3 regions of the Rhizobium sp. RCC_161_2 genome follow, and region 1 is predicted to be linked to each of the others. Evidence: riboswitches for the same ligand, from Rfam matches in the RefSeq annotation. Region 1 holds a riboswitch; each other region holds the start of a gene.
What was found. Region 1 has a riboswitch for thiamine pyrophosphate ahead of thiB (thiamine ABC transporter substrate binding subunit). Riboswitches for the same ligand answer to the same signal wherever they lie in the genome.
Positions count from the first base shown of each region.

Region 2: it holds a riboswitch for thiamine pyrophosphate, as region 1 does, so the genes downstream of both, thiC (phosphomethylpyrimidine synthase ThiC) here and thiB (thiamine ABC transporter substrate binding subunit) in region 1, are expected to answer to the same signal.
Region 3: it holds a riboswitch for thiamine pyrophosphate, as region 1 does, so the genes downstream of both, thiM (hydroxyethylthiazole kinase) here and thiB (thiamine ABC transporter substrate binding subunit) in region 1, are expected to answer to the same signal.

Region 1 is NZ_JBFUPL010000007.1:239,929-247,362, reverse strand. Features, by position in the region: gene AB6803_RS19545 (ABC-F family ATP-binding cassette domain-containing protein) at 1-505, opposite strand, end outside; gene AB6803_RS19540 (thiamine diphosphokinase) at 508-1,161, opposite strand; gene AB6803_RS19535 (MarR family winged helix-turn-helix transcriptional regulator) at 1,226-1,753, opposite strand; gene AB6803_RS19530 (MDR family MFS transporter) at 1,971-3,506, shown strand; TPP riboswitch at 3,578-3,694, shown strand; gene thiB (thiamine ABC transporter substrate binding subunit) at 3,744-4,772, shown strand; gene thiP (thiamine/thiamine pyrophosphate ABC transporter permease ThiP) at 4,780-6,420, shown strand; gene AB6803_RS19515 (ATP-binding cassette domain-containing protein) at 6,413-7,141, shown strand.
Region 2 is NZ_JBFUPL010000006.1:173,686-181,119, reverse strand. Features, by position in the region: gene thiO (glycine oxidase ThiO) at 1-788, opposite strand, end outside; gene thiC (phosphomethylpyrimidine synthase ThiC) at 790-2,616, opposite strand; TPP riboswitch at 2,711-2,842, opposite strand; partial or broken gene AB6803_RS17415 (2-hydroxyacid dehydrogenase) at 2,908-3,099, shown strand; gene AB6803_RS17410 (alpha/beta hydrolase family protein) at 3,171-4,070, opposite strand; gene AB6803_RS17405 (LysR substrate-binding domain-containing protein) at 4,157-5,074, opposite strand; gene AB6803_RS17400 (transporter substrate-binding domain-containing protein) at 5,400-6,248, shown strand; gene AB6803_RS17395 (aspartate/glutamate racemase family protein) at 6,326-7,009, shown strand; gene AB6803_RS17390 (amino acid ABC transporter permease) at 7,043-7,434, shown strand, end outside.
Region 3 is NZ_JBFUPL010000001.1:535,334-542,767, forward strand. Features, by position in the region: gene AB6803_RS02345 (undecaprenyl-diphosphate phosphatase) at 1-78, shown strand, start outside; gene AB6803_RS02350 (polyhydroxyalkanoate depolymerase) at 91-1,305, opposite strand; gene AB6803_RS02355 (glutathione S-transferase) at 1,427-2,080, shown strand; gene AB6803_RS02360 (alkylphosphonate utilization protein) at 2,184-2,396, shown strand; gene AB6803_RS02365 (3-oxoacyl-ACP reductase) at 2,470-3,234, opposite strand; gene thiD (bifunctional hydroxymethylpyrimidine kinase/phosphomethylpyrimidine kinase) at 3,231-4,052, opposite strand; gene thiE (thiamine phosphate synthase) at 4,049-4,684, opposite strand; gene thiM (hydroxyethylthiazole kinase) at 4,681-5,484, opposite strand; TPP riboswitch at 5,535-5,630, opposite strand; gene AB6803_RS02385 (DUF1127 domain-containing protein) at 5,875-6,021, shown strand; gene yghU (glutathione-dependent disulfide-bond oxidoreductase) at 6,603-7,434, shown strand, end outside.

The sequences.
Region 1 (7,434 bases):
GGGCGCTGCGGGTCTTCTGCAGCTCGCCTTCCAGCCACTCGATGGTCGGCAGGTCCAGATGGTTGGTCGGCTCGTCGAGCAGAAGAATATCCGGTTCCGGCGCCATGACGCGGGCAAGCGCCGCGCGGCGCGCTTCGCCGCCGGAGAGCGTCTTCGGATCTTCCTCGCCCGTGAGGCCAAGGTGGGAGAGCAGATAGGTGACGCGATAGGGATCGTCGCCCGGCCCGAGCCCGGCCTCGGCATAGGCGGCTACCGTCTTGTAATCGCCGAAATCCGGTGCCTGCTCGAGATAGCGCACGGTCGACGACGGATGACGGAACACTTCGCCGGACTGCGCCTCGACCATGCCGGCGGCGATCTTCAGGAGCGTCGACTTGCCCGAACCGTTGCGGCCGACCAGGCAGATCTTGTCACCCGGCTCCACCTGCAGCCCGGCTCCGGCCAGAAGTGGCGCGCCGCCGAAGCTCAGGAAGATATCGTCGAGTTTCAAAATAGGAGGGGCCAAGATCAGACTCCGGTAAGATCATAAGGGCGGGCAAGGACGATCGCCCTGCCGCTGCCGAGCGAAAAGCGCACAGCGCCTTCCGCAACATTGGAAATGGTGCGCGACGCCCCGAAGGGCAGATTGAAATCGCGCAAGGGATAGCGGACGTTATGAATGAACAGCCCCGTCAGATCGCTGAAGCCGAGAACGGAAAACAGCGAGCCGGAGGGCAGCGCCAGCTCCATGTCGCCCGGCAGCAGCGGCACCGCCTCCTCGTCGCCCGAGGTCAACAGCACGTCGAAGCCCTTTTCGGCAAGCTGGATGCCGTAGAGCAAGTGCTGGATCGCATGATCCGAACGCTCTCCGCCCATGGCACCGGCAAGGATCAGCCGCTTGGCGCCGCGATCGATCGCTTCCGTTATGGCGATCTCGCCGTCCGTCGCCGCCTTCGCCGCCGGATAGGGCTGCTTCGGCACATCGGGAAAGGCGCCGCGCAGATCCGGCGGTGTCGAGTCGAAATCGCCGACCCAGAGCTCGGGCGTCGCATTCAGCGCCACCGCATGGCGCATGCCGCCATCCGCCGCGATGAAACGGCTGCCGGCCGTCTCAGCGCGCAGCCGGTCCGTCAGGCGCAACTCGCCGCCGAGTAGGATGGTGAAGGTCGTGGATTGGCTCATGTGCCAAGCCCATAGCGCAAAGACATGTCCCTAGGAAGAGCGCTCTTCAGCGCCAAGCCGCCATTCAGTCTCCCGTTTCCTTGAGACGCGTCTGAAAAGCATGCTCATAGCCGCCGATGAAACGGTCGAACAGGTGCGAAAAGACCTCGATATCCTCGGCTGGCCAATCGGCGAGAATGCCTTCGATGAGGGCAAATTTCTGCGCCTGGATTTCGGCGAGCAACCTTTGGCCGAGCGTCGTCAGTACCACCACGATGCGCCGCGCATCAGCCTGCGATGCCTTGCGGCGCAGCACGCCGCGCGTCACCATCTCCGCCACGATGCGGCTTGCCCGCGAGGGGTCGATGCGCAGGATCTCGGCGATTGCCCCGACGGTCACTTCACCGGACACTTCCGCCCGCCTGACAGCATCGATGACGTCGAGATGCGAAAGCTCCAGGCCCGGCGCAACGTTCTGGATCGCCAGCCGCCCGATCATGCGGCGGCCCGTCATCAGGCGCATACGCGTCATCACCTGGCCGATGCGCAGCAGGTTCTCGTCTTCAGGCAGCGGCGTAGCTTCAATTTCTCGTGTGGTCGTTGCTGATGTCATTCCGCCAGCATATCAAAGATGGGCAGACATTAAAATATGCAAACGGCATTCATCTGCCGTTGACAATTATATGCCAATAGCACATATATTGCCTTGCAACATGTTGCCCTCGAATAGCCTACCCGAAAGCAAGATGCTGCGGATTCAGGAACTGGAGCGACCCATGCCCGTTCGGTCGAACGCGCGGCACTCCAGGCAAGCTCGGATTTCTCGTTCCATGGACATGCAGACTACGCCCGCGCCGCTCGTTGCGGATCACCGCCGCCGGCTTATCCTATTTCTCTTCCTGATGACCGCCATGTTCATGGCAACGCTCGACAACCAGATCGTCTCGACGGCACTGCCGACGATCGTCGGTGAATTCGGACATCTGGAGCGTTTCGGCTGGATCGGCTCTGCCTATCTGCTGTCCCTGTCCGCCGTCATGCCGGTCTATGGCAAGCTCGGCGACCTCTTCGGCCGCAAATATGTGATGATGACCGCGATCGCGATCTTTACCGTCGGCTCGGCCGTCTGCGGTCTTGCTGTTTCGATGGATACGCTGATCGCCGCCCGCGTCCTGCAGGGCCTCGGCGGTGGTGGCATCCTGGTGTCGATCTTCGCCGTCAACGCCGATCTTTTCGAGCCGCGCGAGCGCGCCCGCTATCAGAGCTATTCCAGCCTGGTCCTGATGGCGTCCGGCGCCATCGGCCCAGTTCTCGGCGGCACGATGAGCGATCTCTTCGGCTGGCGCTCGATCTTCCTCGTCAACGTACCGATCGGCTTCATTGTCCTTGCCGGCCTCGCCTTCATGCTGCCCTACCGCAAGCCGGCCCGTAAGCCGAAGATCGACTATGCCGGCGCGATCCTGCTTGCGCTCACCACCACCAGCATCGTGCTTGCCGCAGACGGCACCGAGCTCTTCGGTTCGCTGCTGTCGCCGCAATGCCTCGGCATTATCGCCTTCGGCGCGCTCTCAGCACTCGCATGGGTCTTCGTCGAACGCCGCGCTCCGGAGCCGATCGTGCCGCTGACGCTGTTCCACAACCCGACCTTCGGCCTGCTTCTGATCATCTCGATCACCAGCGGCGCGGTCGCGATCGGCATGGTCAATTATTTCGCGCTCTTTTTGCAGACGACGACCGGCCTGTCGCCATCGGTCGCCGGCCTGCTCTTCATCCTCTTGACCGGCGGCATCGTCTGCGGCTCGCTCTCGGCCGGACGGCTGATTTCGGCGAGGGGTCGCTACAAGCCCTTTGCCATTGCCAGTGCCGCCTGCAGCACCGTCGCCTTCGCCACACTGGCACAGGTCCATGCCGGCACGCCGATCGCCTTTATCGGCGCCTTGATGCTGCTGCATGGCATTGGCATCGGCCTTGCCCAGCAGGTGCCGGTCATCGGCATCCAGAACACCGCCGCCAGCCGCGACGTCGGAGCGGCCACAGGCGCCGTAACGCTGTCGCGCATGGGTGGCGCCTCGATCGCCATCTCCATCTACGGCGCCATCATCGCCGCCAAGCTCGGCAATGTCGGCGTCTCGATCCCCGGTGTTCCCAACATCAAGGAGCTGACGCCGAAGATGATGGCCGCCCTGCCGGACGCCACGCGCGAAGCGGTCGCCAGCGCCTACGCCAGCGCCTTCAGCCCGCTGTTTATGACCGCCGCCGCCATCTGCTTCGCCGGTCTGCTGACAGCGCTCACGCTGAAGAACGTCCAGCTTCCGAGCGCCACCAAGAAGATCGACAGCCAGGCCGTTGCCCACGCCGCCGAGTAAGTCGCGCATCCTCGCAATCGACAAGGGAATCATCCCCCTTGTCATCCCTTCGTCACGGGGCTAAATCTGCCAACGCTCTAACGGGGTGCCTTGTATCCAATCGGATATCTGGCTGAGAGGCTTTCACCAGCCAACCCGCGGAACCTGATCCGGCTAACACCGGCGGAGGGATTAGACGCGTGACGAAATCATAGCGCCCTTTTCCCGTTCAAGACGAAACCAAGAGGAGGCGCTGCCATGCCCAACCGATCGCTGATGACATTCTTTGCCGGCCTGGCCTTTGCCGCCGGCACCACGCTTCTTGCCGCGCAGGCCGCAGAGGCCGCCGACAAGACGCTCACCATCTACACCTATGAAAGCTTCACCGCCGAGTGGGGTCCGGGCGCCAAGGTCAAGGCCGCCTTCGAGAAGACCTGCGGCTGCACGGTCAACTACGTCAGCGTCACCGACGGCGTGGCGCTGCTCTCCCGGCTGAAGCTGGAAGGTGTCGGCACCAAGGCCGACGTCGTTCTCGGCCTCGACACCAACCTCGTCAGTGAGGCCAAGGACACCGGCCTGTTCGACACGAGCGGCGTCGACACATCGGCCCTCAAGGTTCCCGGCGATTTCAAGGATGACGTTTTCGTGCCCTATGACTACGGCCATTTCGCCGTGATCTACGACACTCAGACCATCAAGAACCCGCCGAAAAGCCTGAAGGAACTGGTCGAGGGCGATCCGTCGCAGAAGATCGTCATCGAAGACCCGCGCACCTCGACGCCGGGCCTCGGCCTGCTGCTCTGGGTCAAGTCGGTCTATGGCGACAAGGCGGCAGACGCCTGGACGAAGCTCAAGGGCCGCATCCTGACGGTGACGCCTGGCTGGTCGGAGGCCTATGGCCTCTTCACCAAGGGCGAAGCGCCGATGGTGCTCTCCTATACGACGTCGCCGGCCTATCACGTTATCGAAGAAAAGACCGATCGCTATCAGGCAGCCTCCTTCTCCGAAGGTCATTACATCCAGATCGAAGTGGCCGGCCTGATCAAGTCGTCGCCGAACAAGGATCTCGCCCGCGATTTCCTGAAGTTCATGGTCTCGCCGGGCTTCCAGGACACGATCCCGACCAACAACTGGATGATGCCGGTCTCGGCAACCTCCGAGCCGCTGCCGGATGCTTTCGGCAAGCTGGTCGTTCCCGCCAAGACCTTTCTGATGAGCCCGGACGAAGTCGAGAAGAACCGCAAGGCCTGGATCGACGAATGGCTGGCTGCCACCAGCACCAACTGACGTCGACATGATCCTGACGGCACCCGAGAGACGACATGCCATTGCCGGCGGGGCATTCAGCCTCGCCGGCATCGCTGTCTTTGTCGGTGTCGCCATCGTCACCCTGCTTGCCGCCGGCATCGGATCCGGCAGCGGCAATCCGCTTGCCGATCCCTATCTTCTCCGCGTCCTGCGCTTCACCTTGCTGCAGGCGACGCTTTCCACCCTGCTCTCCATCCTCCTTGCGATCCCGGTCGCCCGCGCTTTAGCCCGACAGCCGCGTTTTCCCGGCCGGCTCTGGCTGATCCGGCTGATGGCCGTCCCCATGGGCCTGCCGGTGCTGATCGGTGCGCTCGGCTTGCTCGGCATTTGGGGACGTCAGGGCATTCTCAATCAGGCGCTGACGGGCTTCGGTCTGTCGCAGCCGGTCAGCATTTACGGGCTGACGGGCATCCTGCTCGCGCATGTCTTCTTCAATTTGCCGCTGGCCGCCCGCCTGATGCTGGCTGGGTTGGAGCGCGTGCCGGCGGAATATTGGCTGATGGCCGGTGGGCTCGGCATGCGCCCCGCTTCCGTCTTCCGTTTCATCGAATGGCCGGTGCTGCGCGGCCTCATTCCTGGTATCGCCGGCCTGATCTTCATGCTCTGCGCCACCAGCTTCACGCTGGTACTGACGCTCGGCGGTGGCCCGGCGGCAACCACGATCGAGGTGGCGATCTACCAGGCGCTGCGCTTCGATTTCGATCCCGGCCGGGCCGTCACGCTGTCACTGCTGCAAATCGCCGTCACCGCCGCCATTCTCGGCGCGATGGCGCTGATGCCGGCACCGGACGATCACGGGCTGACGAGCGGCCGCGCGACACGGCGGATCGATGGGACATTGCCTGCCGCGAGATGGATCGACGGCGCTTTGCTGCTGCTTGCCACTTTGTTCATCGGCCTGCCGCTCGCCTCGGTCGTCGTCACTGGCGTTAAGGCCGATCTTATCAAGCTCGTCAGCCAGACGATCTTCCTGCAGGCGACTGCAACGAGCCTTGCCATCGCCCTTGCCGCCGGCCTCCTGGCAGTTCTGACCGCCTTCGCCATTGTCCGCGCCCGCGCGACCATATCGGCCGAACGCCGAAAAACACCCGGCCTGCGCGGGTTGGCGATGGTCCTGAGCGGCACCTCCTCGCTGGTTCTTCTGGTGCCGCCGATCGTGCTGGCGACCGGATGGTTTCTGGCGCTGCGGCCACTTGGAGATCCCGCCCGCTTCGCCGCCCTGCTGATTATCGTCATCAACGCCCTGATGGCGCTGCCTTTCGTCATCCGCGTCATCGAGCCGGCCTATGTCATTCATCGCCGCCGCACCGAACGCCTGGCCGCCAGTCTCGGGCTTCAAGGCGCGGCGCGGCTGCGCCTCGTCGACTGGCCCGGCCTGCGCAAACCCTTCTTCACGGCCCTCTCCTTCGCCATGGCGCTGTCGCTCGGCGATCTCGGCGCCGTCGCTCTTTTCGGCTCCGACAGCCTGATGACGCTGCCCTGGCTGGTCTACAGCAAGCTCGGCAGCTATCGCACCAACGATGCCGACGGGCTTGCTTTCATCCTGGGGCTGGTATGTCTTCTGCTGACCATCGCCGGCACAGCCGGACAGGGCAGGCATGAGGACGAAGGCAGACGGAATGACTGACGGGCAAGACATGGCGGAACGGAGCATTGCGATGACCGGCGTCGAGCTGCGGCTCGGTACGCATGATTTCCGCTTCGACTGCGATCTGCCGCAAGGCAAGATCATCGCCATCACCGGCCCATCCGGATCGGGCAAGTCGACCTTCCTCAATCTGCTCGCCGGCTTCGAGACGCCGGACCGTGGCCGCATTCTGCTCGCCGGGCAGGACGCGACAGGCCTGCCCCCCTCCGAACGGCCGGTGTCGCTGGTCTTCCAGGACAACAACCTCTTCGCCCATCTCGATCTCTTCACCAATGTCGGCCTCGGCATCAACCCGTCACTGAAGCTTTCGACGGAGGATCGGAAACGGATATCGGAAGCTTTGGCGCGTGTCGGCCTTGCCGGTTTCGAGCGGCGCAAGCCGGGCTCGCTGTCCGGTGGCGAACGGCAACGCGCCGCCTTTGCCCGGGCACTGGTGCGCGACAAGCCGATCCTGCTGCTCGACGAACCCTTTGCCGCGCTTGATCCCGGCCTGCGCTCCGGCATGGCCGAGCTTCTGGCCACGCTCCACTGCGAAACCGGCAATACGGTGCTGATTGTCTCGCATGATCCCTCGGAAGTCCGGCGTCTTGCCGATCACGCCGTCTTCATTGACGGCGGCGCGATCCGGCTTTCGGCCCCCATCGACCGCTTCCTGACCCAGGACGGCATCCCGGCGCTGACCACATTTTTACAACATTAGGCGCAATGCAGCATTTCAGCGGCGATTTTGCCTTAATTTCGTCGCGGCATCCGGTTGAAAGTCCTGGTAAATGCTTGCCAAAATACAACGCAGTCACAATTAAGCGGAGTCTCGCTATGCAATGGCTGCCGAAATCGGCTACAGCAAAAGCTTGGATCATCCGGTTGGACTCAGGTCTGATCGCGATGGATGCAATCTTAAACGACACGCGGCTATGATCGGCCCGATCATGAGTAAGCAAGTCTGGCATGATCAAACAAAGTTGGCGCCCAGCCGGTATGGCAGCGAGATGA
Region 2 (7,434 bases), on a different contig from region 1:
GCGGCATCCGCAAAAGCCGGGTGCAGGGCATAGGCGGCGTTCAGCAATTCCATCAATGAACGCGCCGCGATTGGCCCGTCGAACTTGGTCTCGATCATCGTTGCGCCGACCATGAAAAGGCCGTTGCCGCGAGGCACGATATAGACGGGAATGCGTGGGTGCAGCAGCCGGACAGGCCTGATGAGTTCGACCTCATCGGTCCGAAGGTAGAGCATTTCGCCTCGCACGCCTCGCAATTCGCGGGTCTGTCCGATGCGTGCTCTGCCCGTGCAGTCGACAATATCGTCGAAATCCTGTCCGCCTGCAGTCTCGCTGACGAAGGTGACGCCTTGCCTGCCGAGCTTTTCTTGCAGTGCGCTCAACACCCGCCGCGGATCGAGATGAGCTTCGCGGGGAAAGAACAGGCCCTGCCGGAAGCGTCCGGTAAGCGCCGGTTCCAGTGTGGAAATCGCGTCTTCCTCCAGCCATTCATAACCCGTCGTGCGGCCGGCGAAGCGCTTCAGCTCACCATGATCGCGCGCCGGTGCGACCACCAGCGTTCCGTTGCGGACGATGTGTCCCGGGAGGATAGCATCCCAGCGCTCACTGGCGTCGAGGCCGCGTGAGAGCACGGCTTCCTCGGCGCTTTCACGTTCGCACCAGGGCGCGAGCATCCCGCCCGCGAGCCAGGATGCGGCGCGACCGAATCCCGGGCACGGATCGAAGACGCTCACCTCCGCACCACGCGCGCGGAGTTCATGTGCGACCGTGAGGCCGGCGACGCCGGCCCCTTTGACAAGGACGCGCATCTCAGCCGGCCGAGGGCTCGACAGCATCGACCGGCATATAGAGATCGCCACCCTCGCGGTATTTTGCCGCCATCGCCTCCAGACCTTCCTTCTGTGCCTCGGCGCGGATGTCGTGCGAAATCCGCATCGAGCAGAATTTCGGGCCGCACATGGAGCAGAAATGCGCGACCTTGTGTGCCTCTTTCGGCAGCGTCTCGTCGTGGAAGCTGCGCGCGGTTTCCGGGTCCAGCGAGAGGTTGAACTGATCCTCCCAGCGGAATTCGAAGCGGGCGCGCGACAGCGCGTCGTCGCGCAATTGCGCGGCCGGATGCCCCTTGGCGAGATCGGCGGCGTGGGCGGCGATCTTGTAGGTGATGACGCCGGTCTTGACGTCGTTGCGATCCGGAAGACCCAGATGTTCCTTCGGCGTGACGTAGCAGAGCATCGCCGTGCCGAACCAGCCGATCATCGCCGCACCAATGCCGGAGGTGATGTGGTCGTAGCCGGGTGCGATATCGGTCGTGAGCGGCCCGAGCGTATAGAAGGGCGCCTCGCCGCAGACCTTGAGCTGCTTATCCATGTTTTCCTTGATCTTGTGCATCGGCACATGGCCGGGGCCTTCGATCATCACCTGGCAATCCTTGGCCCAGGCGATCTTCGTCAACTCGCCAAGCGTTTCCAGCTCGGCAAACTGGGCCGCATCATTGGCGTCGGCGATCGAGCCGGGGCGCAGGCCGTCGCCAAGCGAGAAGGAGACGTCATAGGCGCGGCAGATATCGCAGATCTCTTCGAAATGCTCGTAGAGGAAGCTCTCGCGGTGATGATGGAGACACCACTTGGCCATGATCGAACCGCCGCGCGAGACGATGCCGGTGACGCGGTTGACGGTGAGCGGGATGTAGTGGAGCCGCACGCCGGCATGGATGGTGAAATAGTCGACGCCCTGTTCGGCCTGCTCGATCAGCGTATCGCGATAGACCTCCCAGGTCAGGTTCTCGGCAATGCCCTCAACCTTCTCCAGCGCCTGGTAAAGCGGCACGGTGCCGATCGGCAGCGGTGAGTTGCGGATGATCCATTCGCGGATATTGTGGATGTTGCGGCCGGTCGAAAGGTCCATGACGGTATCGGCGCCCCAACGTGCCGCCCAGACCATTTTCTCGACCTCTTCGGCCATCGACGAGGTGACGGCCGAATTGCCGATATTGGCGTTGATCTTGACCAGAAAATTCCGGCCGATGATCATCGGCTCGGCTTCTGGGTGATTGATGTTGGCCGGGATGATCGCACGTCCCGCCGCCACTTCCTGGCGGACGAATTCCGCCGTCACATGGTCCGGAATATGGGCGCCGAAGCTCTCGCCGTCGCGGACCATGGCCTCTGCTTGCGCCCTGCGGCCGAGGTTTTCGCGGATGGCGATAAATTCCATCTCGGGCGTGATGATGCCGGCGCGCGCATAGGCGAGCTGGGTGACGGCCTTGCCGTCCTTTGCCCGCAGCGGCTGGCGTAGCGTGGGAAATTCGGGCGTCAGCCTGTCGCCGCTGGCAAAGCCATTGTCTTCCGGGCGGACATGGCGGCCCTGATAGGCCTCGACGTCGCCACGGGCGAGTACCCAATCACGACGGAGTTCGGCAAGACCCTGCTCGATACGGATATCGGCGCCCTCGATCGTATAAGGGCCGGAGGAATCATAGACGATGACCGGCGGCTCGCCCGAGGTCGGGTGGAGGCTGATTTCGCGCATCGGTACGCGGATGTCGGGGTGGATGTCTCCGGGAATGTAGATCTTCCGGGATGCCGGCAAGGGGCCGGTGGTGACTGTCGGGGTTACATTCTTTGCGGCGATATTCATGGTTTGAGGCTCCAAGTTGCGATTGGAGACCCAGTCCTCAGCCGGAATGATGAAAAGACGCCGGCCAAGGATTCCACGCGTGAATCCATAAGCCTTTCGAGCGCTTGCACCGTCCCTACGCCAGTATGAACTGGATCAGGTTCAACGGGTCACTGCGCCACAATCGGCAAAGCCGAGTTGTCCAGCAGTATCTCAGCCCCTTGCCGGGACCCCCCTGGTGAATGTCGTGAAGGCTATGCTCTCGGTTCGGGTGATGTCAACCCCACAGGTGAAGCAATGAGACCGAAGCATGGCCGCGAGGCGCTTGATGTCTTCGAGGACGAACCCCGTGTGCCGGAGGAGCTGTTCGACGTGGACAACGTGCTTCTTGCACCGCACCTCGGCAGCGCCACACACGAGACCCGGCGGGCAATGGCCGATCTGGTGCTTGCCAATCTCGACGCCCATTTCGCCGGCATACCGCTGCCGACAGCTGTCGTCTGAAGAGCTGAAGCTGGATCTTAATGGAGAAAAGATGAGCGGACGCAACGCCGCTCATTTGATCTGTGACCTTATCAGGGATTGAATTTCTTCAGCCATTCCAGCGTTGCAGGAACCAGGTGGCTGTCGATCGTCTGCGGCCCGGTAAAGGCGTTGAAGACGTGATCCATGTCGAAAACGTCCAGACGCTCCTCGCCATCATGATAGTCGAGGAGGACCTGGCCGGATGCCGGCTGAGGCGTGACGGTCGTATCCTTGCTGCCGACAATGACTTGCAGCGGGCCGGGGTAATGCGCAATCGCCGCGATTGGGCTGGTGGTCGGCATTTCCTTGAAGAAGGACGCCTTCAGTGTGGTATCGACGCCCCAGGGCAACCTAGCGGTGATCTCCGTGTCCGGCGGGCTGGTCAATCCTTTCGCGACATTCTCTGCACCGAGGAGGTTGCCGTAGGTATAAAGCGGCGTCACCACCGGCGCCCATAAGGTCACCGATTTGACCTCCGGTCGCGCCCTGGCCACATGAGCGCCAACGAGGCCGCCCTGGCTCCATCCGAGGATAGATATCCTGGAGCCGTCGACCTTGTCGCTGGCCGTCAGCCAGTCCACCGCCGCAATGCCATCCTTGATCTGGCCGGAGAAGGTGGTGTCCGCCCATTTGCCGTCGCTCTCCCCGGATCCGCGGAAGTCGATCCTCAGGCTCGCATAACCGCTTTCGGCAAGAAGCCGGGCGCTGCGGGAAAAGACCCCGTCCTTGGTGTCCTTGATTGGCAGTTCGTCGCGCGAGCCACTAAAGCCGTGGAACATGACAACGACGGGTGCTTTGGGGTTGCTATCGATCGTCGCTAGAGTGCCGATCACCTTTTGCCCGTCGACGCTAAAGGAAACCTTCGTCTCGGCGGCGGACGCGAAACTGGAGATGGCCGCCACGGCCAGGCACACGAGCCCAAATTTGCTCGCCTTCGTCATTCCAAACATATTAAATCCTCAACGGCCACGGTGTTGCAAATACCGATGAAGACTAGAGAAAAAGGCAGTGCGGTCAAGGACAGGCCGGGGTGTTGTTACGCCGCAGTCCCACCCGTCACTTGGCGGCTTTTCCGGCTCTCATGCAGCAGCCAGTCGCGGAATGCGATGACGCTGTGTTTTTGCGACTTGCGCTCCGAATAGACGGCCCAATAGGATTCGCTGGAGCGAACGGGCTTTCCGAGAGGCAAATGCAATTCGCCGCTTTCCAGTTCCCGCTCGACATATTGCACCGGCACGACCGCGAGGCCGAGACCGCTGACGGCAGCGTTGATGAGCATTTCGCTATGGGCAAAGCGGACCCCCTGGATGGCGCCGCTGTAGCTCAGATTGGCGGCCCGCAGCCAGTTGAGCCAGAGGCTCGGCCTGCTGGCATTCTGAAGCGTGGGAAACCGGGCGAAATCGAGCCAGTCGAGCTTCGTCGTCGCCGGGATCAGCTTCGGGGAGGCGACGACGGCAAGCTCCTCTGGAAACAGCAAGGAGGCGCGCGCATTCCGCCAGGAGCCCACCCCTCGCAGGATGGCGATATCGATCCGGCTGTGGTCGAAATCCAGCTTGGGATCGACCAGCATGATCTCGATCGGCATATCGGGATTTCCCTGTACAAAGCCTTCGAGCCGCGGTGCGAGCCACCGCGCGGCAAGCGTGGGATAGGCGCCGATCATCAGCGATGCATCGGCCTTGCGCCCGCGCACGACGTCGATGGAAACCTCCTCCAGCTTGTTGAGCGTCTGTTCGATCTCCTGGAAATATTTGGCGCCGGGATCGGTCAGCACGAGCCTCGATCCGGAGCGCTCGAACAGCCGGACGCCGAGATAGCGTTCGAGATTCTGGATATGGCGGCTGATGCCGCTTTGCGTCATCGCAAGCTCCTCCCCCGCCTTCGTAAAGCTCATGTGGCGAGCAGCAGCTTCGAATGCTTGCAGGGCCGGTAATGAAGGAAGGAAGCGACGCATGAAGTCCCTATTATGTCTTCGGCATGACAAATACTCATGACGAACCGAGTTTTCAAGTTTTGTGTTTTCACGCGCGGCAGGCCATTAATCGGGCAATTGTAACAGGTGCGCGAAAAATAGACGCCCGCAAAGGAACGAGAAACTTGCAAGCCCGCTTTTGCGACGGCGAAGCTCACACGACAGGCGTCGGATGCGTTGCAAAACGCGCCTCTTCGATCGTCGGACAAGAGCTTCAAACCGAGCTTTAGGCATCGGAGCGCGGGAGCTGATCCTTCCTATTGCAAACAAGCACTCCATCAATCATCAAACAAAAAGGGGAATGAACATGATGAAACGCAGAGATTTCGCAGGCCTCATCGGGGTCGCCGCGACCGGTGCCGCAGCGGTGGCATTGTCCACGCCCGCCCTGGCGCAGACGGCGCCGAATGAATCGACGTTCGACCGGATCCGCAATAGCAAGAAGCTGCGCGTCGCCGGCATCGTCGGGACCGAGCCCTATTACCACAAGGACATCGCGACTGGCGAATGGTCCGGCTTCTGCATGAGCATGGCGCGCGATCTCGCCAAGTCGATGGAAGCGGAAGTCGAGATCAGCGAGACGACCTGGGGCAACGCGGTGCTGGATCTGCAGTCGAAGAAGATCGACATCATGTTCGGCCTAAGCCCCACGCCCAGCCGGGCGCTGGTTGTCGAATTCACCCGCCCAATCATGCAGAACACTTTTACCGTCATCGCCAAGCCCGGTCTGGAGCCGAAGACCTGGGACGAGCTGAACAAGCCGGAGATCCGCGTCGCTGTCGATATCGGCTCGACCCATGACCTTTTTGCGCGCCGCGTCCTGCCGCAGGCGACACTGGTCGCGCTGAAGACGGCCGACGAGGCGACGCTTTCGGTTCAAGCAGGTCACGCCGACCTGGTGATTCAGGTCGCCATGCTATCGCTCGTGACGATCAAGAAGATCCCAAATCTCGGCAAGATCTTCGTTCCGACACCGACCATCCGCCAGCCGACCTGCGCCGGCGTTCGTGTCGAGGACAGCGCCCGTTTTCGCACCTTCGTCGACAACTGGCTGGAGTATAACCGCTCCTCCGGCGTGGTCACGAGCTGGATCACCTCCAGCCTTGAACTGGTCGGCGTGCAGAAGCAGGAAATTCCCGCCGAGATTCAATTCTGACGTGGGCAATCGGGCCGTGCGGCAACGCCCGGCCCGGACGCACGCTCGGTGCTTCCTGGTAAAAAGGTTGCCAATTCATGTCTGACCCTGCCAACGCGCTCGGTATCATCATGCTGGACACGGCATTCGAACGTCCGGTCGGCGATGTCGGTAATGCTAAGAGCTGGCCCTTCCCGGTTCTTTATCGGAAAGTGTCCGGCGCAACCGCGCGAACCGTGGTTGCGGGGCGAGACGAGAGCCTCCTCGAAGCTTTTTTTGAAGCCGGCGAAGAGTTGCAGCGGCAAGGTGCGCGCGCGCTTACCACCTCCTGCGGCTTTCTCGTGCTCAGACAGTCGCTGTTGGCAAGCCGACTTTCGCTGCCGGTGGCGACATCGAGCCTGATGCAGATCCCGCTCGTCATGCGGTGCCTGCCGGCGGGTAAGCGTGTCGGGGTCGTGACCTACGAGCGCAATTCGCTGACCCCAGCGCATTTTGAGCAGGCCGGCGCCGATCCTGACACACCGACGGTGGGCTTGCCGAAAGAGGGATATTTTCACGGTCTGATCGAGCGTGGAGAGGCCTATGATCGGGATAATCTCGAAAGGGAGCTGATCGAGGCGGTGCAAGATCTTCTTGCGCGCGAGGCCGATATCGGCGCGATCGTTTTCGAGTGCACCAACCTGCCTCCGTTCTCGGCGGCAATTGCCAGACGTTTCGGCCTTCCGGTCTTCGACATTCTGACGATGGGCCGTTGGCTGTTTGCGGGAACGCAGGCTGGATAGCCGCAGAATAGAATAAAAGAGGGATATTGCTCAGTGGGTTATCAATGGGATTTCGGCTTTCTGCTGCAATATAGCAAGCTGATCTGGATCGGCGCGCTCTACACCTGCGGCTTCACCATTATCACGGTGATCTCTGGGCTTACCGTCGGCTGTGTGATTGCGCTGGCGCGGCTTTCCAATATCAAGATCGTCGGCCTGCTCCTGACCGGCTTCATCGAGATCTTCCGCTGTACGCCGGTGCTGGTCCAGCTCGTCTGGTGCTATTACGCGCTACCGATCCTGTCGGGCATCGAACTGACGCCGGCGGTGGCGGCGTTCATCACGCTGACGCTCTACGGCGCTTCGTTTTACAGCGAGATCATTCGCGGCGGTATCGTCTCCGTCGATGCCGGACAATGGGACGCCGGGCGCGCCATCGGCATGCG
Region 3 (7,434 bases), on a different contig from region 1:
ACGTGGCCCTTCGTGATTTATCGCGTCGTGCTGGGCGTTGTCATCCTCTTTGGCGTGTTCGCCTTGGGCTGGAGTTAAGCGGCCGGCGCGCTACTCCATCGCCAGGATCATGTTGCGCACCACCGGGTAGATCTCCGTCTCCCAGCGCCGGCCGTTGAAGACGCCGTAGTGGCCGACATTGGCCTGCAGATGGTGGCGTTTCAAATGCGGACGAAGCGAACGACAGAGATCATGAGCGGCCGAGGTCTGGCCCAGGGCACAGATATCGTCTCGCCCACCCTCGACAGTCAGGAGCGCCGTGTTGCGGATCTGGCCGGGATCCACCTTGCAGCCGTGATGGGTGAAGTCACCCGTCGCCAGCTCGGCTTTCTGGAAGACGCGCTCGATGGTCTCGATGTAGAATTCCTCGGTCAGATCGAGCACGGCGAAATATTCGTCGTAGAAGCTCTTGATCTTGCCGGCCTCAATGGTCTCGCCGTTGGCCAGATGATCATAGAGCTTGCGATGGGCGTCCTGATGACGCTGCATGTTCATGGTCATAAAGGCGACGAGCTGCAGGAAACCTGGATAGACGCGCCGCCCCGCGCCTTGGTAGCGCCAGGGAACATCGCTGATCAGCGAATTCTCGAACCAGGCGAGCGACTTCGATACGGCTAGTTCGTTGACCTCGGTCGGGCTTTCGCGCGGGTCGATGGGGCCGGCCATTAGCGTCATGGTTCGCGGGGTGGCCGGATGCCGATCTTCCGACATCACCGCAACGGCCGCCAATACCTGCACGCAGGGCTGACAGACGGCAAGAACGTGGCCGCCCGGGCCGATCTCCTCCAGGAAGCGGATGACATAGTCCACGTAGTCGTCGATGCCGAAGCGCCCGGCGGAAAGCGGCACGTCGCGGGCGTTGGCCCAATCGGTGATATAGACGTCGTGATCGCGCAGCAGTGTTTGCACCGTGCCGCGCAGGAGCGTGGCGAAATGGCCGGACAGGGGCGCCACGACAAGGATTTTCGGCCGTGGCATATCGATATCGGCGGCAAAGCGCAGGAGTTTGCCGAAGGGCTTGTCGAGCACGGTCTCGACTGTGATCGGAACATCGCGGTTGCCGATCATGACTGAGCGGATGGCAAAATCGGGTCGCTCGTGGGTAATTTCGAAACGGGAGATCATCTCGAGCGCTGCGGAAAAATGCCGCGCAATATCCCCGGCGGGTCCCCAGAGTGCCGCCGCGGAAAAGCTCTGCAGGCGCCGGGCCAGATCGCGCAGCGGCGCAATGAGGTCGTCCTGGAACTGGTAGGCCTGATAGAGCATGACCAATATCTCCCGCGCCGCCGCGGGGTGCCGCGGTGCAAAAAAACTAGTGCAATATGTTCCGCGATGCGAGAAGATTGTCAGCGGACCAGCTTTTTTGTCCGACGGGGATTTGAGCGCGATGGTGAAGGCGACACTGACGATTTCCTCGAAGAACTATTCTTCCTGGTCGCTGCGCGGCTGGCTGTTGTGCCGTATGGCAGGGCTGGATTTCGCCGAGGTGCTGGTGGAACTAGACGACGAGGCACGCCAGGAACTGCTGCTGTTGTCACCCTCGGTGCTGGTGCCGAGGCTGACCAACAAAGACGCGATCGTGTGGGACACGCTGGCAATCGCCGAATATCTGAACGAGATTGCACCAAAGGCTGGGCTCTGGCCCGCCGATCGGGCCGCCCGTGCCCGCTGTCGGTCGGTCTCGGGTGAGATGCATTCGGGCTTTCACAATCTGCGCTCGGCGTTGCCGATGAACCTCAAGGCGCGGCATGCGAGCTTCAAGATATTTTCCGGCGCGCGGCCCGATGTTGAGCGTGTGAAGGCTATCTGGACCGAGTGCCTGGATACAGGCGGCGGGCCTTGGCTGTTCGGTGCTACGCCGACGGTAGCCGATGCGATGTATGCGCCGGTCTGCACCCGCTTCCGAACCTATGCGGTGGAGTTGGAGCCGAAGCTTGCGGCCTATGTGGAGACGGTGCTCGCCTGGCCTTTGATGCGCGAATGGACTGAAGGGGCCATGGCCGAACCGGACGAAATTGTTGAGCTGGAAGTGGAGTTTTAACGGCTCCAGCTAGTGGTCAGATTCCATTGCTTTTGCGCTATTCGACCTGTCCGCTACCTGCTATGTCGCCCAACAGACAAGATATAGCGACGGGACCAGAACGATGGAAGTAAGAGACAGCAACGGGACAGTGCTTGCCGACGGCGACAACGTGACCCTGATCAAGGATCTGAAGGTCAAGGGGACATCCGTGACTTTGAAGCGCGGCACGCTGATCAAGGGCATCCGGCTGACAGGCAATGAAGACGAGATCGAATGCCGGGCTGAAAAGATCAAGGATCTGGTTCTCAGAACCGAGTTTCTGAAAAAGGCCTGATGTTGCGTCATTGCCGTTTTCGTAAAAACGGCAATGACTTGCAGATGACGGTAGCAGCGAAGCTTTAGCGATGCTATCCGAAGACCAACCCGCCATCCACGATAAGGTTTTGACCGGTTACCGCCCGTGCCCAGGGGCTTGCGAAGAAGAGGACGGGGTCCGCCGCCTCTTCCGGTGTCGTCACGCGACGCAGTGGCGTATTCGCCGCAATGAGATCGAACACGGCTTCCGGTGTGGCGCTGCTGGCATCGGTGGTGCGGAGCAGGCCACCCGACACCATGTTGACCGTAATGCCCTGAGGCCCGAGTTCGGCGGCCGCCGTTCGCGTCAGCGACAGCAGGGCGGCCTTGGCGGCTGTGTAATCATGATAGGGCACGACCGGGTTCTGAAAGAGGTTCGTGCCGATGGTGATGACACGGCCGAAGCCTGATCTCGCCATGGAAGGGCGTGCCGCCTGGATGAGATTGAGCGCACCCTGCAGGGCGGTGTCGAGTTGCGCGGCAATGGCCGTCCAACTCAATGCGTCGAGCTTCGAACGGGCGTCGCCGTTGAAGCTGAAATCGGCAAGCGCATTGTGGACGATCGTCGTTGGTGCGCCGAAATGCGCCGTGACTTCCTCTATCAGTCTTTTCGTTTCGTCCAGGCTGCGGATATCTGCCTGGAACGCCTGGGCATGGTCGCCAAGCCGGGCGGCAAGTGCTTCGGCAGGTTCGCGGCTGGCGCGATAATTGATGGCGACTTTGGCGCCTTCGCGGGCGAAGGCTGCTGCGATCGCCGCGCCGAAGCCTCGGCCAGCGCCGGAGACGATGACGATTTGCTGATTAAGAGGCAGGCTCATTTTGTACGTCCTTCTGTGGCTGGCCATAGCGCGTGAAAATGCTGAACCGGCCCGTGGCCACTGCCAACCGAGAGCGTTCCGGCTGCGGCGACCGCGCCGGCGAGATAGTGCTTGGCGGTGGCGACTGCTTCCGTGAGCGTGGCGCCTTTGGCGATCTCGGCGGCCAGGGCGCTGGACAGGGTGCAGCCGGTTCCGTGCGTGTTTTTGGTCGGAACGCGGCTGGCTTCGAACCAGGTCAGGCCCTCGGGGCTTGCAAGCACGTCGGGGCTCTCATCGCCATCAAGGTGGCCGCCCTTGATGAGGACGGCCAATGGCCCGAGCTTCGCCAATGCTTGAGCTTGCCGCGCCATCGCCTCGCGGTTTTCAGCGACCGGTTCGTGCAGAAGGGCCGCTGCTTCTGGCAGATTGGGTGTCAGCAGCGTTGCGAGCGGAAGGAGCCGCTGGGTCAGGACATCAACGGCATCGGCGGCGAGCAGCGCGGCACCTCCCTTGGCGATCATCACCGGGTCGAGGACGATCGGAACACCTCGATGCGGAGCGAGCGCGCCGGCGACGGCCTCGGCGATGGCCGCGTTCGCGATCATGCCGATCTTGACGGCGTCGACGCGGACATCGGCAAAGATGGCCTCGATCTGATCGGCAACGAATTGCGGCGGGACGAGGTGGACGCCGGACACACCTTGCGTGTTCTGTGCCGTCAGGGCAGTTAGCGCCGCCATGCCATAGACGCCACGCGCCGAAAATGCCTTCAGGTCCGCCTGTATGCCGGCGCCGCCGGAGGGATCCGAGCCGGCGATGGAGAGTACGTTTCGGATCATTGGCGTGCTTCCCTGATAGCTTTGGCGATCTCGGCGGCTGCGGCCTGCGGGTCCGGCGTGCCGCATATGGCTGAGACGACGGCGATCCCATCAGCACCGGCTAACAGTGCTTCGGCCGCATGCCCGGCCTTCAAGCCGCCAATCGCGACCGACGGAACGGGGCAGAGATCGATCATACTGGCAAGGCCCGAAAAGCCGATCGGTTGCTTGTGGTCAGGCTTTGTCGGCGTCGCGAAAACCGGACCGATCCCGGCATAGTCCACGAGGGCGGGATCGATAGCCGCAGCAAGTGCCTCGGTCTCCACCGATAGGCCGAGGATCATTTCCGGGCCGATCCGGCGGCGGGCGGTAAGGGCGTCCATGTCGTCCTGGCCGATATGCAGGCCGTCGGCCCCGATCGCGATTGCCGCTTCGACATCGTCATTGACGATCAGGCGTGCGCTCGTGCCCGCCAGCGCCTGCTTCAGCGCCAGACCGGTTTCGATCATGCCCGCGGTCGAGGCATGCTTGTCGCGCAGTTGCACGATGGTGGCGCCACCGGCGACTGCGGCGCGGGCGGTTTCCACCATGCCGGTATCGGCGCAGAGCACCGGATCGAGGACGAGATAGAGGGAAAGATCGAAGTGCTTCATAGCGAGGTGATCCTTGCTTCGCTGTCGACCGCCTTTTCATCAAGCGCGGTCAGCGCATCAAGGAAACGCCATGAAAACGAACCGGGTCCGTCGGCTAGGCGGCCCGCCCGTTCGCCTGCCACGGCGAAGTAGGCGAGTGCCGCCACCGTTGCGGCGAGTGGCTGATCCGGTCTTGTCGCCGCGAAGGCGCCGATGAGGCAGGTGAGCGAGCAGCCGAGCGCAGTCACCTGCGGCATGAGCGGGGAACCGCCCTCGATACGGCTTGCCTTGTTCCCGTCGGTGACGAAATCCGTGGCGCCGGTAACGGCAACGATCGATCGATGTTTTTGAGCCAGCAGGATGGCGGCTTCCTCTGCCAATTCGACTGGATCGCGGCTATCGACGCCCTGGCCACGACTGGTGCCGCCGGCAAGCGCAATGATTTCCGAGGCATTGCCGCGGATGATTGTCGGCTGCAGTTCCAGCAACTGCGCGACCGATCGGCGCCTGAAGGATGTGGCATAGTGTGCCACGGGATCGAGAATCCAAGGCTTGCCCGCCTTGTTTGCCGCCTGCGCCGCCGACATCATGCCGGCCAGCCAGCCGCTGGAAAGCGTGCCGATATTGATGGTCAAGGCGCCGGAGATTTCGGCGAACTCGCCAGCCTCTTCCTCGGCATGCACCATGGCGGGCGAGGCGCCGGCGGCGAGCATCACATTGGCCGCAATGTTCATCGCGACGAAGTTGGTAATGCATTGCACCAGCGGAGGGTTTGCCCGCATGGCGGTCAACAGGCTGCCTGGAGTGGTGTGGTTTTGCATATCGCGCCTTTCGGGCGGGGCGAGACGCAAAGGGAGGCGACGCAAACAGGCCGGGACCCCGAGCGACTCCCTCCGCCAGCATGATCTGGTTCAGGTTCAAAGGGTACTTCTCAGCCCGTCATCGACGGACGCCCCTGTCTCTCATCTCCGTCTTTCTCGCAGAGAACGATTGTGCTGTCACCAGAAAATCGTCGGGCGTATCGCAATCGGGGTGAGCTGAGGCGAGCAGCACGGCGGAGTAGCTTCGCTACCCATGCGTCGATTGCATGGGTGCAGTGATACCTTAGCTATGCAAATGCCGAAGGCTTTGCACTATATCGTACTCATCGAAGCGAACGGAGCGCCAAGCACGGCAGCTCAGCTTTGAATGCCCTAGGAAAGGGGATCATCATGAACGTAGCACGCTCTTTCAATAATTGGCTCAAGTATCGTCAGACGGTCGCCGAACTGGGCCGTATGTCCACGCGCGAACTGCATGACCTCGGCATCGGCCGCAGCGAAATCCGCAACGTCGCCCGTGCGGCCGTTGTTCGCTAACAGCGTAAAACGCTGATCTACAGTCGAAATTCTGCTGGCGCCTGCTTCTTCCCGAGCGGGCGCTTTTGTTTTGCGTGCATGCCAGGCGAAGCTCGGCCTTTCGGTTGAAGGATCTGTGGCCTAGAAGCTTCCTGCTTTTCGCATAACGCATAGCTGCCTTGCAAATAAATGCCTATGAAGTAAGCAGATCTAGTGTATAGTCATACTTATCGAAGTGATGCACCTCCTCCCGCAGAGCTTCGATGATGCAGGCGCCCTTATCCTCCTCCCAAGGTCGCCTGCGGGAACAGCAGCACTCCTCCTCCCAGCTGTTGTTCGGTTCTTTTCGAAAAGCCTGCCGCACCTCCTCCCGCGGCAGGCTTTTTCGTTTTGAGCCTGCATCAATCGTGCCGCTGCCCCGGAGCTGAGTTTCGGCAGCGGCTCGGCTGGAAAGCCACTTAGATCCTGATGCGCAATTCCTGACGCCAATGTGATCCAGCCCTCTCGTAAAAATTGATCGTGTCCCCTATGTGCGTAATGAAGAACGCGCTAGATCGGTCGGTACATCGCAGTTGTATCTGCCGAAAATCAGGAGTTTGAGCATGACCGATTCTGCCGAATACACGCCGCCGAAGATCTGGGTCTGGAACAAGGCGAACGGAGGCCAGTTTGCCAATATCAACCGCCCGATCGCCGGGCCGACGCATGAGAAGGAACTTCCGGTCGGCCGCCATCCCCTCCAGCTCTATTCGCTGGGAACGCCGAACGGGGTGAAGGTCACGATCCTTCTCGAGGAGCTATTGGCTCTCGGCCATAGCGGCGCCGAGTATGATGCGTGGCTTATCAAGATCGGCGAAGGCGACCAGTTCGGAAGCGGTTTCGTCGACGTCAATCCAAACTCCAAGATTCCGGCGCTGCTGGATCGCAGCGGTCCGACCCCGATCCGGGTCTTCGAATCCGGCTCGATCCTGACCTATCTCGCCGAGAAGTTCGGCGCCTTCCTGCCGACTGAGCAGCCGGCTCGCGCCGAATGCCTGTCGTGGCTGTTCTGGCAGATGGGAAGCGCGCCCTATCTCGGCGGCGGTTTCGGCCACTTTTACGCCTATGCGCCGACGAAGATCGAATATGCGATCGACCGCTTCGCCATGGAGGTGAAGCGCGAACTCGACGTGCTCGATCGCCGTCTGGCCGAAAGTGAATATCTTGGAGGTAAGAACTATACGATCGCCGATATCGCCGTCTGGCCTTGGTATGGCGGTTTGGTGAAGGGCTGGCAGTATGGCGCGGCCGAGTTCCTCCAAGTGCAGGACTACAAGAATGTCCAGCGCTGGGCGGAAACGATTTTTGCCCGGCCTGCTGTGAAGCGCGGACGCAAGGTCAATCGACTGTCCGGCGATCCCGCCGACCAATTGCATGAGCGCCATGACGCCAGCG